3 regions of the Sulfoacidibacillus ferrooxidans genome follow, and region 1 is predicted to be linked to each of the others. Evidence: riboswitches for the same ligand, from Rfam matches in the RefSeq annotation. Region 1 holds a riboswitch; each other region holds the start of a gene.
The links. A riboswitch is a leader RNA that binds a small molecule or an ion and turns the genes downstream of it on or off. The one in region 1 is predicted to bind cyclic di-GMP.

Region 1 (5,115 bases):
TAACTGCCATATTGACATTTGTTTCTTTCACGCGATGAACCATAAGTTGTAAGTCTTCTACAAATTTTTTTCTGTTTGGCAAACCCGTTATATAATCATAGTAAGATTGATGCACCATCAAATTTTGTACACGTTTAATATCTGTTACATCTCGTAAAGTAGCGATAACCATCCCAGGTTCATCACTTAACTGTCTAAATGTAATGGAACAATGACACCATTCTCCGTTCTGGTGCTTCATACGTACATCGATGCTTACATATGTTTCAGATAATTGATGAACTTCACGCATCTTCTCTTGCAAACTCTCTACATCATCAGCATGTACGATATCCCACATTGAAAACCGCAAATCACTCAGCCGATAACCTAATACATTTCGAATCGAAGAACTAATGTAAGTGATTTCAAGGGTATTTGAAAAAATCGCAAATACATCAGATGAACTATCTATCATCTTCATTAATCTCTTTTCATCAAGAGAGGGTTCATTGATGATGTCAGATAAATCTTGAGTAGCTACTACCTGTTGTCCATTGACATGAGAAGCTTCATATTGGCTTGACATAAAGTACTCTTTTATTTTTTTAATCATGGAAAAAGTACACCTCCATTATGATCTTCTACTCAGTTTGACGATTAATGATATCTAAACTTACTTTGCACCCCCTTTTATACCTTGCTATCGTACCAATTAAATAGTATCGAAAAAGGCGATCTCTATTAATAAGAGAGTCGCCTTTGCACGATAAAAGTGTAAGTGGCAACCCGGCGATCATAGGTTTATACCCGTAGACCCGTAGCTTTGCGTCCCAGTGTTTCCACTGGTTTGCCTTGAGACACAATCATTTTATATATTCAGTGATATTTAAGAAGTAGTCAATGTGAATGCTTATCTAGCACTCTCCAATACATATATTTTAATTCGTTATTCGACATATTTCAAGGTTTTTCGACATATTTATGGAAGTAAGCCTAGAGATCCAACAAAAATACGAGGTAAAAGATTTTGTGAGACCTTCTCAACAAATTCTTTTACCTCGTATGAGAGTAAAGATTACAATGATCAATTCAGCAAATAATTAGGAGTTTGTATTTGCACTTGAACTTCCTGTTACTGTGACAGTTGCTGTGCCTGATGTACTTGACGTTCCCGTTGTATCACTAGTACCAGTAGAACCTGCTGCGCTTGTAGTACTAGCTGTAGATGTCCCGCTATCTGTTGAAGTACTGCTTGTAGATGTTGAAGTTTGATCTGCTTCGTTTAATTTTTGTGTCCAATGATCCAGCGTATCAATATAATGTTGTGCTTTTTGCTTGAATTGGTGAAGGCGACCATCTAATAAATGACTAAATGCGTGACTAGGGATAGGTAAGTTCACATTTAATTGCGAGAAAGAAGAAATGAATTGCTCCATTTGTCCATACTGTTCACCTGCACGAAAAGTTGCTTTTTCACTGAACCATATCATAGCGGATAAATGGTGCGACTGATCTTGATAATCTTTTTGATCATTTTTCATTTTTTTTGCATCATGCGAAATGTGATCTAATGCCTTTAACACTTGGGATGGAGAGGCCCCATTTTGCATAGATGTAATTAAACTTTGCAATGCAGCAATTATGCTGACATCTCCTTGCGACATACTTGTAGTGCTAGAACTATCTGTACTTTGATCATCACTTGTGGTGGTTGACGACGTTAATGAACCACTAGCCAATGCAGCTTTTGCCTGAGACAACGCTGTGTCATATTGCTGTTTAGCTGTAGCCACTTGAGCCTCATAGTTTGTCACCATCTGCAATGCAGTTGTTTCAGACATTTGATCTTGATTCTGATCATCAGATTTTGAAAATGAGAAAGAGGTTGAGAAGTGTCCATGATTATCTTGATTTCCATGTTGACCATGTGAATCAGCAAATGCGGCAATAGGACTCATCAGTAATCCAGTCATCGTTAATGCCATAAATGCAAACGTAGCTTTTTGCGGTTTTTTCATTTTAAAATCCCCCTTTTATCTTTTGAAACCAATATAAAACAAGCTCTTTCGGCGGTTCAGCCACCATAGTCTTGCGACTTTAGGTCTGGAACTTTGCGGCCCTGATTTTCATCAGGTGTGCCATTATCGTGATGCTTGTTATTTAAAATATACTTATCAAAATATGATAGATTTGTCTATTCATTTTTTTCACTCCTTTCCGATCTAAGATTCTCACTACTTTCTATCAAATAGTGAGTCTATTTTTGTTTTACAAGGAATATGTACCTATTACTAAGTTAATTCACTTTAAGTAGAAATGTAGGTGTAGTGAAATGCCCATCGGTTTTGCTCTTTTATTAACAAGTGTTCAACTTGTAGTTCAAGCGATGCTAGGACAGGTTTACCCAGATTGGACACTCACAAATACAGAGCACAGAATTACTCAAACCCTTGATGAAGAATTCTCCTCCTACCAACTTGGTCCAATCGCAGTAGATGTCCCCAAAACATGGGTAAAGACAGAAATGGGCGGTTACGGTGACTGGATTGGCACTACTTTTATCAATCCAAAACACCCGCTTGAAAGAGAAATTATTGTTGAATCTGATTGTGTAGGTTGCATTACTCATATGCAACAGCATCCTGAGTGGCTAATAAATTTACTGCCCAGTCAGAATCTAACACATATTCATAGATTACGAGACAAACATGCTGTGACGTTTGCTTTAGTTGCTTCTAACATAGACCCTTATACAGGTGCCGGAATTCTTGCCTTGACGACTAATAATACAGGATATGGGTATGTGGAAATCTTTCTGCCCACTACAGACCACAAAACCATGTCACAAGTGATTACTAGTTTCCATATAACTTCAAGCTCTTTCGTCTAAAAAGAAAAATTGCTTTCACAATATCATATATTCGAAGGTTATCTTCATTTTATGGGGGGATTCTCAACTTTTTTTGTGTGTAAATCGCAAATTAGTTAGGTGATGTACATGTTCCCCTTTTAATCAAGGTAGTATCTACTATAATAACTTGTGGAGCATAGGTTTTATCTTTAATCATATGTAACAACTCTTCTGCCGCTCGCTCCCCCATCACTTCCATGTCCTGTTTAACTGTCGTTAATGGGGGATTTTGAGAAGATGCTACATTTACAAATACCTCCGCATTAGGATATTTAAATAACGGTATGCTTGACATGGAGGTGCATAATGCAGACAATGCAAAAGTTGGTCAGCAATCCTTTCAAACGAGTCTTGCACCAGGTCAATCAATTACAGAAACATATCAATGGATTGCACCTAGTACACCTGGCACATACTCAGTACAACTAGGTGTATTTAGCGGAGGCTATTCGACTAATTATTATTGGAATTCTACAGCAGGAACAATTACCGTAAATAGTTGAAAAGCACCTCTGTTGATCTTCGCTTTACATGTAGAATCGTCCTGAGCCCTGTTGGTTCAGGACGATTCTACATCGTTTTGAAGATATTTATTTTTCCAAACAGGGTGTTCTTCCATATTCCGAAAATCACGAATTAGATAGAGTGAGCAAAATAAGAGAGTGATAAGTATTCCGCTACCCAACAACAACTCTCTTACATTTATCCATTTTGCTTCTATGATAAAAGAAGATACCGTATAGCTAACCGGAACAAGCCCCATTGACATGAGAGTCAATACTGACATCGTACGTCCCAATTTATTTGCTGGTACGATTGTTTGAATATAGTTGATCAATGGGATATTTACGATAGCAATGGCTATACCCATCAAAATCATAAGCAAAATCCCACCCCACGGTGCATAAACAAACCCAATTCCAGCCATCGCACTTCCCATGAATGCACCTAACCCAGCTAACCAAATGAACTTCCCGCGAAAACCTTTCATCATAACAACAAGTAAGCCACCCAAAACAGCTCCCAAGCCAAAACCTGATTCGTACAGACCATACGTACCTCCAGACCACCCAAAACTTTTGATCAATATGGGGATACCAATATTGATCGGTCCCATAAATAACAAGTTAATCATCAGTGAGATCAACATGAGTGTGGCAAGAATACGTGAAGACCAAACAAAGAGTGTGCCCTCTCTAATTTCTGACCACATAGATGAAGGTGACTCTATTATTTGATTTTCTAATGAAGATACATGGTCTACATATCTACGTAGTTTTAAAAAAGAAAGTAATGTAGTGCTAAGTAGATAGATCATTGAGATTCCAACAAACATCATCTGATAATCCAGGAACAATAAGAGTCCGGCAGCAAGTAATGGACCTAGCACAGTGCTCAGTTGTTGTACCGTCTGAATGAGACTATTTGCTTTTTCAAATACTTGTGTAGGAACAGCACTCGGTACAATCGAACTACTTGCAGGGTAGAAAAACGCATCAATTATACCAAAAGACACAGCGATCCAATCGATCAGCCAAAGTTCTGGTTTTCGATGTACACCTACGATTAAAAACGCAAAGAGAATAAGGAGTACAGCTCGTATAAACAATGACATCATCAAGATCCGTTTGCGATCGATACGATCAGCCAGTGCACCACCGACTAGCATAAATATGATGCGAGGGATAGATGCTGCAGTCAAAGTCGTACCCAAAGCCACTTCAGAACCTGTTATATTTAAAACATACCACCCCAAGATGATGAAATAGGCGCCATCACCAATTGTAGAGAACCACGTTCCAAACATAAGACTCAAAAAGTTTTTATCCTTAAACAGATAAAATCGTTTATGTAATACTTCAACAGCATCATGACTCGTCTCTTGAATCACTCGGTGTAGCCTCCAGTATTATAGTCGTGTCATCTTTCGTATGATGCACATGTTGTGTATCAGCTTGTTCTGCACTAGCATTATCTACAGGAATCTGCGGTACATCTGATAAAAACCCAACAGATGTCATGAAGAAACACTTTTCTGTACCGGTGTTCTCATCTCTCCTATCGCCATTTTGTATTTCATTTTGACTATCCAGAAGACTCAGCTCATGCATAACCGACATATATTTTTTATGCCATGCAAGTAAGTCTTCCTTTTTGGCATTAATTTCCCATATACCATGGATCAGGGGTTGATCGTTTACATGATTACCAGATGGATCTAT
Region 2 (5,115 bases), on a different contig from region 1:
TAGTCCTCATTGTTGAACCCATGGTTGAAGGAAGCAAAGAATTAACTGAACTTGTTGAACGTATCCATCTGATCTTAACCCGACATCCGATTTGGGTGGAACGACTAGGTACGCAATTATTTATTCGCGGAAGTGTGGGTGTTGCTACCGGTGAATTAGACCTCGATGTTTTAGTGCGACAAGCCGATCAGGCGTTACTTGACGTCAAACAACATACAAAAAATACGGTCAACTGGTTTTCTACCGAGAAGGATAGTACAGAACATGAACTGCCATCCGAATTCTATACGCGACAACATCTTCATTTGGCAAAACAAGCACTGGCAACATACATGGCTGATAGTCCCCTTAGTGTCATTCTCCTTGATCGTGCGGGAGCCTTACTTGAAGTCAATGCTGCCTACGAAAAATTAACTGGGTATTCTCGTAATGAATTATTGGGCAATCAACGTTATTATTTAGAAAAATTAGGGGAATTCCATACCCTACGTAGTCATGAAGGACAGGACAGTGACACTGCTCAACACAAGTGGTCAGCAGCCTTATTGCACCCCAATCTACATGGCCATCCGCAACGGGTGCAAAGTTATGTGCATTCTCTTCAATTGGGTGAAACGATCATCGGTTACTGGATGATCTGTCACCCTAATGAAAGCGCATATGCATCTCATGTGCTATCTCATGCGTTGGATTGGCCTGTTCCCATCGTTATGATTAATGAGGAACGTTGTATGATAGAAGCAAATGCAGCATGGTGTAATTTATATGGCACAACAAAGGAAGATATCTTGGGCCAATCCATCGAGTGTGTCTCAAGTGGATACACGGATAATGAAGTTTATAGAAAGTTACATGACGACCTTGAAACCAGTGGGATCAGTTTTGGAGTATTGATCAATCGACATGTACGTTCCCATGAAGTGATCATGGTTGCTCATACGACATTGCGCATGCCACAAATTGATGGGAGATATCACTACCTTTCCATCCAACAATCACTAGAGTCGCTGGAGGAACAAGCTACTTTATCTATTGGCATGCAAAATACGTATGAGGGAGTTTTCTTAGCGACATTGGCTCGCGTAGCAGAGTGGGATGATCCAGATTTACTGCAACACGTCCATCGCGTTAGTGACTATGTGCGCTGGATTGCTACTCTTGCCGCTGATGAGGGATATATTAGTTTGAGTGATGTGGAGATGTTATCGATTGCTAGTGTAACTCACGATTTAGGTAAAGCTGGTATTTCGGATCTCATTTTGCGTAAACCGGGGAAACTCACGAAAACAGAGTTTGAACAAATTAAACAGCATCCGATGATTGGAAAAGCGATGCTTGATACAGTGATTCAACAACTTGCACTGTTTCACCCTTCTCATTCTCGCGCCTTGGTATATGCGCTAGAAATCAGTCAAACGCATCATGAACATTGGGACGGCAACGGGTATCCGCAAGGGCTTACTGGAGATACCATCCCCATTTCAGGGCGAATCGCAGCCCTTGCTGATGTGACTGATGCATTGCTGAGCAAACGTAGCTATAAGCGCGCATGGTTGGATTACGAAGTCAAAGACTATATCCAGCAACAGCGTGCAAAACAGTTCGATCCAAACTTAGTGGACTTAGTGATTGATCATTGGACGAGCCATCCTCATCGTTTTAGCTACGAAAATAAGTAAGGACAACATAGAAAGGCTTTATCCGAAGATCAAAAGATACTCTATCCATCATAGAGTATCTTTTGATGCTATAGGATTTCATGGACAACGATAGAACATGGTAAGGATGGCTTTCCGTAAGATTCCAGACATAAATGAACACACTCCTACAGCGCTGGACCCATGATCATCCATTACCAGAACAGTTGTATACCCCACACCTGAATGAACGCATACCGACTCTTCATATATTCGGTGATCTGTAACGTTACCTGTCCTCTCATCGTACAATCAATCTACGTTTATATTCCGAAAATAAATGTGTTGTAATTGTATGATTACTGGCATAAATTATGTAGAAAAACCTTGAAAAATGTCGAATAACGGATTAAAATATACGTAGTGGAAAGTGCTAGTTAAGCATTACCCTACATGATATATATTATTCGTTGCAGAGATAAAATAATTGTGTCTCAAGGCAAACCAGTGAAAACACTGGGACGCAAAGCTACGGGTCTACGGGAATCATCCTATGATCGCCGGGTTGCCACTCATATTTTGATTGTGAAAAAGGCGACCCTCTTATACTTAGAGATCGCCTTTTAGTATTTCCTGATTCATTCGTTAATAAGGCATAGAAGGGGGGAAAATAAGTCTAGACATCGTCATTCCCAAACAGAGTAGAAGATCATAATGGAGGTGTACTTTTCATGATGGAAAAAACAAAAGAGTGCTATATGCCCAACCAATACGATGCTTCTCATGTCAAGATACACCAGGTAGTAGCCACTCAAGAAGTATCTGACATCATACAGGAAGGATTCTTAGATGAAAAGAGATTACTGGAAATCATAGATAGTTCCTCGGATATTTTTGCTATTTTTTCAACTGCGTTTGACATCAAGTATATTAGTTCTTCGATACGCCATGTATTAGGTTATCCTTTGGGTGATGGGGAGTTCTCCATATGGGATATCGTACATGCTGATGATGTAGAGAGTTTGCAAGAGAAGATATATGAAGTTCGTCAAGTGCCTGAAACCTATGTAAGCATGGATGTACGTATAAAGCATCAACATGGAGAATGGTGTCATTATGCCATGACATTAAAACAGTTACGTGATGAACCTGAGATGATCATCGCTACGTTACGTGATGTAACCGATATTCAACGTATAAAAGATTTGATGATGCATCAATCGTACTATGATGACATAACGAAACTTCCTAATAGGAGAAAGTTTATAGAAGACTTACAACTTATGGTTCATCATGTTAAAGAGAACAAGGTAAATATGGCAGTGATGCGATTGGATATCGATGACTTCAAGAAAATCAATGACACGTTAGGCCATGGTATTGGAGATCAGTTATTACAGGCATTGACTCATCAACTACGTTATGTTGTTTCTCATGACGTGTACTTTTATCGGTTAAGCGGAGATGAATTTTCATTTATTTTACTGGACTATACGCATGCAACCTTTGTAGTAGACATGGCGGATAAAATTTGCGAAATATTTAAATTATCATTCCAGGTTGATGAGTTCAATCTGTTTGTTACCGCTAGTATTGGCATCTCTCTCTATCCAGAGGATGGACTCGATGGCGAAACATTATTTCAACATGCAGGAATGGCACTCTCTCGAACCAAAGATACCCATAAAAATACGTATCATTTTTATACAGCTTCCTTAAATACACAAGCGTATAAACGTTTTTTTCTTTCGAATGACTTCCGAACGGCCATGCAAAAAAACCAATTTGTTCTCTATTATCAACCTCGTGTCGATGGACAAAATGGTCAGATTGTTGGAGCAGAAGCATTGATTCGTTGGGAGCACGAAGAATGGGGACTTGTCTCCCCTGACGACTTCATATCTATTGCGGAAGAAAATGGACTCATCACGCGCCTTGGCGAATGGGTATTGAAAAGTGCCTGTATCCAATTAAAAGAATGGTTGGATAAGGGAATTCACCTACAACTATCTGTCAATGTTTCTATTCATCAATTTTTACATAGTGATATTGTGGAAACGATGAAGCACATTGTACAAGAAACGAAGGTTGATCCGCATTTTTTGGAAATTGAAATTACAGAGTCCAGTCTATTGCCAAGTGGACTCGTTGTGAGTCGTGCTGTGAAGGAATTACGCGCAATGGGAATTCAAGTACTTTTTGATGATTTTGGAACTGGGTACTCATCATTAAGTTGGTTACATCAAGTAGAACTAGATGGATTAAAAATTGATAAGTCTTTTATTCAAAAAATATCAGACCACTCGACAACGTTAGAGATTGTTCGCTCCATTATTACACTTGCCCATGAGTTACATCTTCGTGTTATTGCAGAAGGTGTTGAGTCATCTCATGAATGGGACCTCTTGCGAAAGGAACAATGCGATGAAATTCAAGGATATCTATTTAGTCGACCCTTACCTGCGGATCAATTCGATCAGTTTGTCATTCATGAAGGGATAAGAGTACAAGAAGTCAATGATGGTAAGGTAAATCAAAGACAATATTTTAGAGTCGCTCCCCTACATCCCATCATAGGATCGATGACCATAGACTCGATTAGAGGACGTGTGCTGCATATTGGTTATACAGAAGTGTTAATTCATGATATTGGAGCAGGGGGATTATCTTTCATCTCCAATGTACGTTTCGCATCGATGAGCGAGGTTGTCCTTAGGTTTAAGGTTTGGGTGTTGAATCAGTGCATGGAATGGAGTGGTAAAATTGCATGGAGCAATGAATTACCTGGTACCATTTTTACGTATGGCATTCAATTTATGATGTCTGAAAAAAATCAGAAAAAGTTAATGCAAGATGTACATGAATTAGCTATTCAATTACAAACGAGTAGTGAGCGAATGGGTGACATGAGATTTTTCACTGAAAATATCGATTCATTTTTTATATCGTAAGTGAAAGCGAGTAACCTATCGTTGATTAGTTAGTTGTTTTTTACGAAAATGGCTTTTGAAGATAAAAAACTTCGCGCAAAGCGCAGTGCGGACTTGGCTATGTATCATGAAAATCAAAAAGAACTGCTGCTTTCTTCGCACGGTATCTTCTACGGATGTTTCGATAACTTTAAATTGCTGATGGGACCTCAGCTTCCATTACTCGCAGAAATCAAGCTGTCTTCTTCGAAGTAAAACAGTTCCATCATAGGTGAGGTCAATCAACAACCAGAATATAACGGCACACGCGTAGTACATTTAATTAGTGAGGAACGATCATGGATTCTTACTGAACACCCAACCAAATGAGAGGAGCAATCTCATGCGTATCATGATAGTAGATGATTCCGCGTTCATGCGATCCATGATTCGAAATGTTGTCGTTGCAAAGGGAGGGATAGTGGTCGGCGAAGCTACCGATGGTCTTGAAGTAATCAGCACCTATGCAGAGTGTTCCCCAGATCTTGTAACCATGGATATTACGATGC
Region 3 (5,115 bases), on a different contig from region 1:
TCATACATAGAAAGTAGAGTCGCAGCCATAAATACAGAATTGAGTGCGTACCAAACAAATGGACTGGAAAATCCACCTGTTTCCATCACGAGAAGAAGTACACCGAGAGTTTCTATACTTATGAGTGCGCGGATGATACCTGGCGTTTGTTGATGTCTTCGATACATACCTGTTACGGCAAGGTTTTCAATGAGTAGACAAAAGACGACAAGCAACTTCACCCAAATGGGGGCCTGTGGTTGACCGATGACATAAAAACAAGAAATGATGAGGAATGACAGGTATCGATAAATATAGGCGATCCCCTGTTGATCGTTTCCTTTTGTAATAGATAAAGGGACACGCCACGTGGCGTTAAATAGTCGTTGAGCGTTATTCCAAATTCGGCTCATTTGTTCTGATGCCTCCAAAGTCTAGTGGGAATGAGCTTTGCTTAGTGTGCACATTCCCACCTTCATCTTCTGTATATACATAGGCACAGTCTCCGTCAATGGCTACATAGCGAAGTGCAGCATCTCCCGTACACTCGCGCAAGATGGGAACGTCGCGATCTAATGCTAAACGGACTAGTGAAGCAAGGGAATCAAGTGTAATGACAAAGGAATGGCCAAAATTCACAGTTTGGCTAAGATGAAAGATGCGATCGCGATGGCGTTTTTCCAATCGTTCCGATGGTTTTGATCCTATGCCTACTTGCAATTTGCGATATGGCCATAGTAAGATAAGAAGGGCTACCAAGAGTATTCCAAACAGAGATCCTAACCCTGTCCTTGCAAGGGGGATAGGGAGTGTCCAACCAAAGAGGTGAAATGTGTTTGGAGTTATGGAAGAGAGGGTGAAGGAGACAGGTATACTATTGGTCAGTGAACTCTGTACTTCTAACTCCTGGCCATTTTCCTGAAAAGAGAGTCCTGACACAGTGGGAATTTGTTCTGTCTGTCTATTGTAAGTCACTTCTCCCGCGATTTGTGGATCAAGTGTAATGGTGTAACTATCTGGGCTTATTTGTAATGCTTTTGTCATGTTGCTTGTAAACTCATTGATGGTAGCGAGGTTGATGGTGTAGGTTTCATTCCATAGAGTCCCACTTTTTTCATGAGTAACGATGGTTTGGGTGGATGCCACTGGGTAATCTTTTTCCCACATGTTTGGAGCGATGAGGCGTATGATGGGTGTTGAACTTAGATGTAGCGTCATCGGTTGATTGGCTAAGAAATTCATTTGCTCATGAATGACGAGTTGGCGCGTGATTGCAGTGAAGATAGTTCCATTTCCTGTGGTTGCACCTCCTTTAGGCAAAAGGGGATTGGGGGATTCGATTGGTTGATAGGAAAAAGATGTGGTGAGATTACCACTTACTTGGTTATCATTTTGAATCTGCATGGGTTGAGTCAGCACCATCGACCATTCCGTGGCTGTTGTAATGCATAAGGCAGTTACTACTGTAATGGCAATGATATATGGCCACTTACGCTTTCCCTTTATCTTTCTTCTCATCTGAACACCCTTCTTTCTAAGACAAAATTCTATAGGAATATGTGATCGTCGCTCCTCCGCCCAGCCAGGAGAAGGTAAAGGTTAGTGGTATCGATGTGGGCACGGATGCATTTGGATAGAGAATGTGTACTTTGAAATTTTCCTGTGTATTTGGATAAATGGTAGGTTGTGTCATTAACTGTACAGTAAAATTCGTATCTGCAGGTGCACTTACGCTCTCTATGCTTATATTTTGCAGCTGGTGATTGTTCACCATAAAGGTAATTGTAGCGTGATATGGGGGCGAAGAAGTAGATGATGGCTCCGCTGTTTTAGCAGAGGCAGACTGAGTGTATGCCTTAGTATTTGATGTAGAAGAAGTCACGGGCACAGTAGGATACAGAGTGATCGTATACGGATCATATGATGGCGTGACTGTTGGCTGTTTTGGTTGTGTCGTATCTGCAGTGATCGTGGGTGTTGTGATTAACGCATCTCTTCCACGAACGATAGAAACGAGATTTTGTGATTGGACACTTGCTATACTATAGCTCGTGCTTTGTTGCAGTATGGCTAATCCGACGACGCTACATAGACTTAATGTTACCAGGTATACACCTTTCACATACATCCCCCCGTCATACAAGACGATCTCTCTTTATCAACACAAAAAGACCCGAGTTCATAACTGGGTCGGTTGCGCCACTTGCTCCATGTAATCTCAGGCGCCCACATCAGATTACACTTCATTGCTTCCCTATATATGTAGTCAATCACATACCATACTGTATTCATCAAATGTCCACTTTTGCCTAGTCAAAATATATTTCTTTTGAAGGTATAAACTGGTGTAGTCGGTAATCGACTACACCAGTTTGACCGCTTATGGAGTGGGTCTTGTAGATGTAAGTAGGAGGGATTCGCTTATGCTGATGGTTGACTGATAATTGCAGGTGATGCAGGTGGTGCAGGTGGTGCAGGTGGTGCAGGTGGTACAGGTGGTACAGGTGGTACATTGTTATTGCCAATTGCAGCAGATGTGCCAACAACAGCGCCAACATAGATGCTACTTTCTAAAGCAGATGAAGTAACTGGCATGTCTCCTATGTTGATGTCCACATCTACCCATTCAGATTGACCACTACTTAGAGGCTGTAGTGCTACACTTGAGCCATTCGTCCATGTTTCAGTTGGTCCACTATTATTTTGGTTCATTGGTATTGGCTTTAGTAAATTCCAATTCGCATTTTTAGATAGCTCTAACAATGAATTTGGACCGTTTAGTACTGACATAGCTGGATTTGCAGTTGAAGCAGTAGATGAGGCTATATAAGTAGAAACCGCGCCTGTGCTTTGGCTGAATGCTTGGCTATATGCTTGGCTGATGTAGGGAGTAATTGTTTGACTGGTGTTATTGGTAATTTCAAATAAATGTCTCCATACGTACGATGAGTTTGGCTGTAAACCGAAGGAGCTCCCATTACCGTTATCAAAGTTAAATACAAGACTACCATTTTTATCCGATACTGTATTATCTGCGTTGGAAGAATTGGTACCAGGTTTTAGCGCTAATAATGCAGCGCTGGTATCAACAACACTGAGTGTTGACTGATTTTCTACGCTTGCAGTGCTGTATGAATAGCCTGCCATCAAGCTTGCTAGACCGAGTGCCGATCCTACTAGTACAAAACTACGTGTCATTCTGGGACGAATCACTGTAACCCCTCCGATAGTTTCTCTATTTGCTTGCGATGTCATTGTACGATGGATTAAAGCTGGATCTCGCACCGCATCAGTCTACTCTTTGCTTATTCATTTGCACCATACAGATACTCCTTTCGTACCATAGGGACTACTTCATTTGGCTACTTTTATCAGCCGTGTGCCTGACTGTGATGGGGTATACATATGATGATCTCTATAAAGAGAGTGGACTTTTTCTGGGAGGGTGTTCAATGCGTAGTGTGCGAGTGGTCGTGAAAGGGGTTCTTTTGGTTATTGCTTTATTGTTGATGGTGGCAGGAACGGGGACGTTTCTTCGTCATAAACCATTTCTACTGGAGGTAGAACGAACCAATAGTATGTATCCCCTTTTGCAACGTGGATACGTTGTATTACTTGTTCCTGTGACGTTACACACACAGCTTCATATCGGTGAGATTATCATGTATCATCCTCCTGTTGGTCCACTGTCTAAAGAGGGATTTATCGTTCATCGATTAGTAGGTGGCAATGCGAGAATGGGTTATATCACAAAGGGTGATCACAACTTGCTTTCTGATCAAGCGGCGATGCAAGCACCTCCTGTTCAACCAGCGTGGATTGTTAATCGAGTGGTGACAATCGGTGGGCGTCCGCTTGCTATACCGCTTGTGGGGTATCCAACATTGTGGTTGCAATCAGGTGCTGCCAAAAGGTTTTACTTTGTACCTATTATAGGTGCTCTTGTCGCGATTATTGTATCTACCGGAGGTATTCGCAAAAGGGAACGGCACAGGCGTTCACGGCGGTTGCGTCGTTATCAGGGATCTATTTTTTTGCTGAGTGGATTGACTCTGATGTTGATGATGGCGGCAATTATTATCAATTCATCTCAGACTGACGAAATTCCTTATGTCGTTTCATTGCATCAAAATGGTGTTTTAAATGGTGGCGGGGTGGGGATTGTGCGCAAAGGCACGGTCATTCATCGTCCACTAGCAACGCTCAATAACTTTAGTGATTATCCATCTGTTGCAACCATAACGGCAGAGGATCCACAATTGGTTTTTTCGGAAACGCAAGTGTGGTTACCTCCGCATGCGACAGCAACTCCAACGCTTACTTTAGATGCTAAGCACTTGGGATTCTATAAAAGTATAGTGCATATAGGCATTTTTCCGGGCATTTTGCCAGCTTCATGGATTGGATGGATTGCACATAGAAATTATTGGCTGGCCGTTGTTGCTGTTTCATGTATACCTGGATTACCCTTCTTTATTTTCCCATTACTGCACAGCCGTATACGGCGCAACTCAATGCAACGTGTGAGGCGTTTGATCTTTGGATAAAACGGCGCATGATCGTTATAGTGGCTACTAGTTCCATGGTATAGTAGATTTATTATTGGATAATTGGTGCGTCACGAATTCGTTCTAAGGGGTGCACGATGAAGATTGTAGTGACTGGCGGAGCGGGGTTTATAGGAAGTAATTTTGTGCGGATGATGGTTTCGGAACAGAGTGATGTGGAGGTTGTGACGTATGATGCGCTGACGTATGCGGGCAATCTTGCCAATCTTACGGGGATTATCCTCTCTGCGCACGATCGAGGCATCTTGTGGAATGATCCAGCACTTGGCATTGATTGGCCGATAACGAAGCCGGTGTTGTCTGATAAGGATCGCCTGCACCCGTTGCTAGCAGATGCACAAGTGTGAGAATGTATCCAATTGAGCATAGACTTTTATAGTGATTATACGCATACTAGATTCTAAGGATGTGAAGGAGTGGATTTATGAAAAAGGATCGATGGCAGTCTAATAGAGCACGTTGTTATGTACATAGTATGGTAGCTTTAATTGCAAGCACGATGATGTGTGCGCTTGGAGTCAGTCCAGCTTTTGCTGCTAGTCAGTCGACGATTACGATTCCAATTGAT

Region 2: linked by a shared signal. The riboswitch ahead of MM817_RS14765 (putative bifunctional diguanylate cyclase/phosphodiesterase) and the one ahead of MM817_RS11060 (hypothetical protein) in region 1 are both predicted to bind cyclic di-GMP.
Region 3: linked by a shared signal. The riboswitch ahead of MM817_RS08495 (hypothetical protein) and the one ahead of MM817_RS11060 (hypothetical protein) in region 1 are both predicted to bind cyclic di-GMP.

What each region holds. Positions count from the first base shown of each region.
Region 1 covers NZ_JALBUF010000007.1:45,015-50,129, reverse strand. The annotation lists gene MM817_RS11065 (EAL domain-containing protein) at 1-568, opposite strand, end outside; cyclic di-GMP riboswitch class I at 760-844, opposite strand; gene MM817_RS11060 (hypothetical protein) at 1,083-2,000, opposite strand; cyclic di-GMP riboswitch class I at 2,048-2,132, opposite strand; gene MM817_RS11055 (hypothetical protein) at 2,315-2,872, shown strand; gene MM817_RS17410 (substrate-binding domain-containing protein) at 2,964-3,188, opposite strand; gene MM817_RS11050 (hypothetical protein) at 3,178-3,396, shown strand; gene MM817_RS11045 (MFS transporter) at 3,453-4,784, opposite strand; gene MM817_RS11040 (ArsR/SmtB family transcription factor) at 4,762-5,115, opposite strand, start outside.
Region 2 covers NZ_JALBUF010000020.1:21,997-27,111, forward strand. The annotation lists gene MM817_RS14760 (diguanylate cyclase domain-containing protein) at 1-1,679, shown strand, start outside; cyclic di-GMP riboswitch class I at 2,126-2,210, shown strand; gene MM817_RS14765 (putative bifunctional diguanylate cyclase/phosphodiesterase) at 2,369-4,588, shown strand; gene MM817_RS14770 (response regulator) at 4,950-5,115, shown strand, end outside.
Region 3 covers NZ_JALBUF010000004.1:182,000-187,114, forward strand. The annotation lists gene MM817_RS08485 (sensor histidine kinase) at 1-392, opposite strand, end outside; gene MM817_RS08490 (DUF5305 family protein) at 373-1,497, opposite strand; gene MM817_RS08495 (hypothetical protein) at 1,514-2,101, opposite strand; cyclic di-GMP riboswitch class II at 2,160-2,242, opposite strand; gene MM817_RS08500 (hypothetical protein) at 2,401-3,192, opposite strand; gene MM817_RS08505 (S26 family signal peptidase) at 3,432-4,526, shown strand; gene MM817_RS16940 (dTDP-4-dehydrorhamnose 3,5-epimerase family protein) at 4,625-4,894, shown strand; gene MM817_RS08520 (PQQ-like beta-propeller repeat protein) at 4,972-5,115, shown strand, end outside.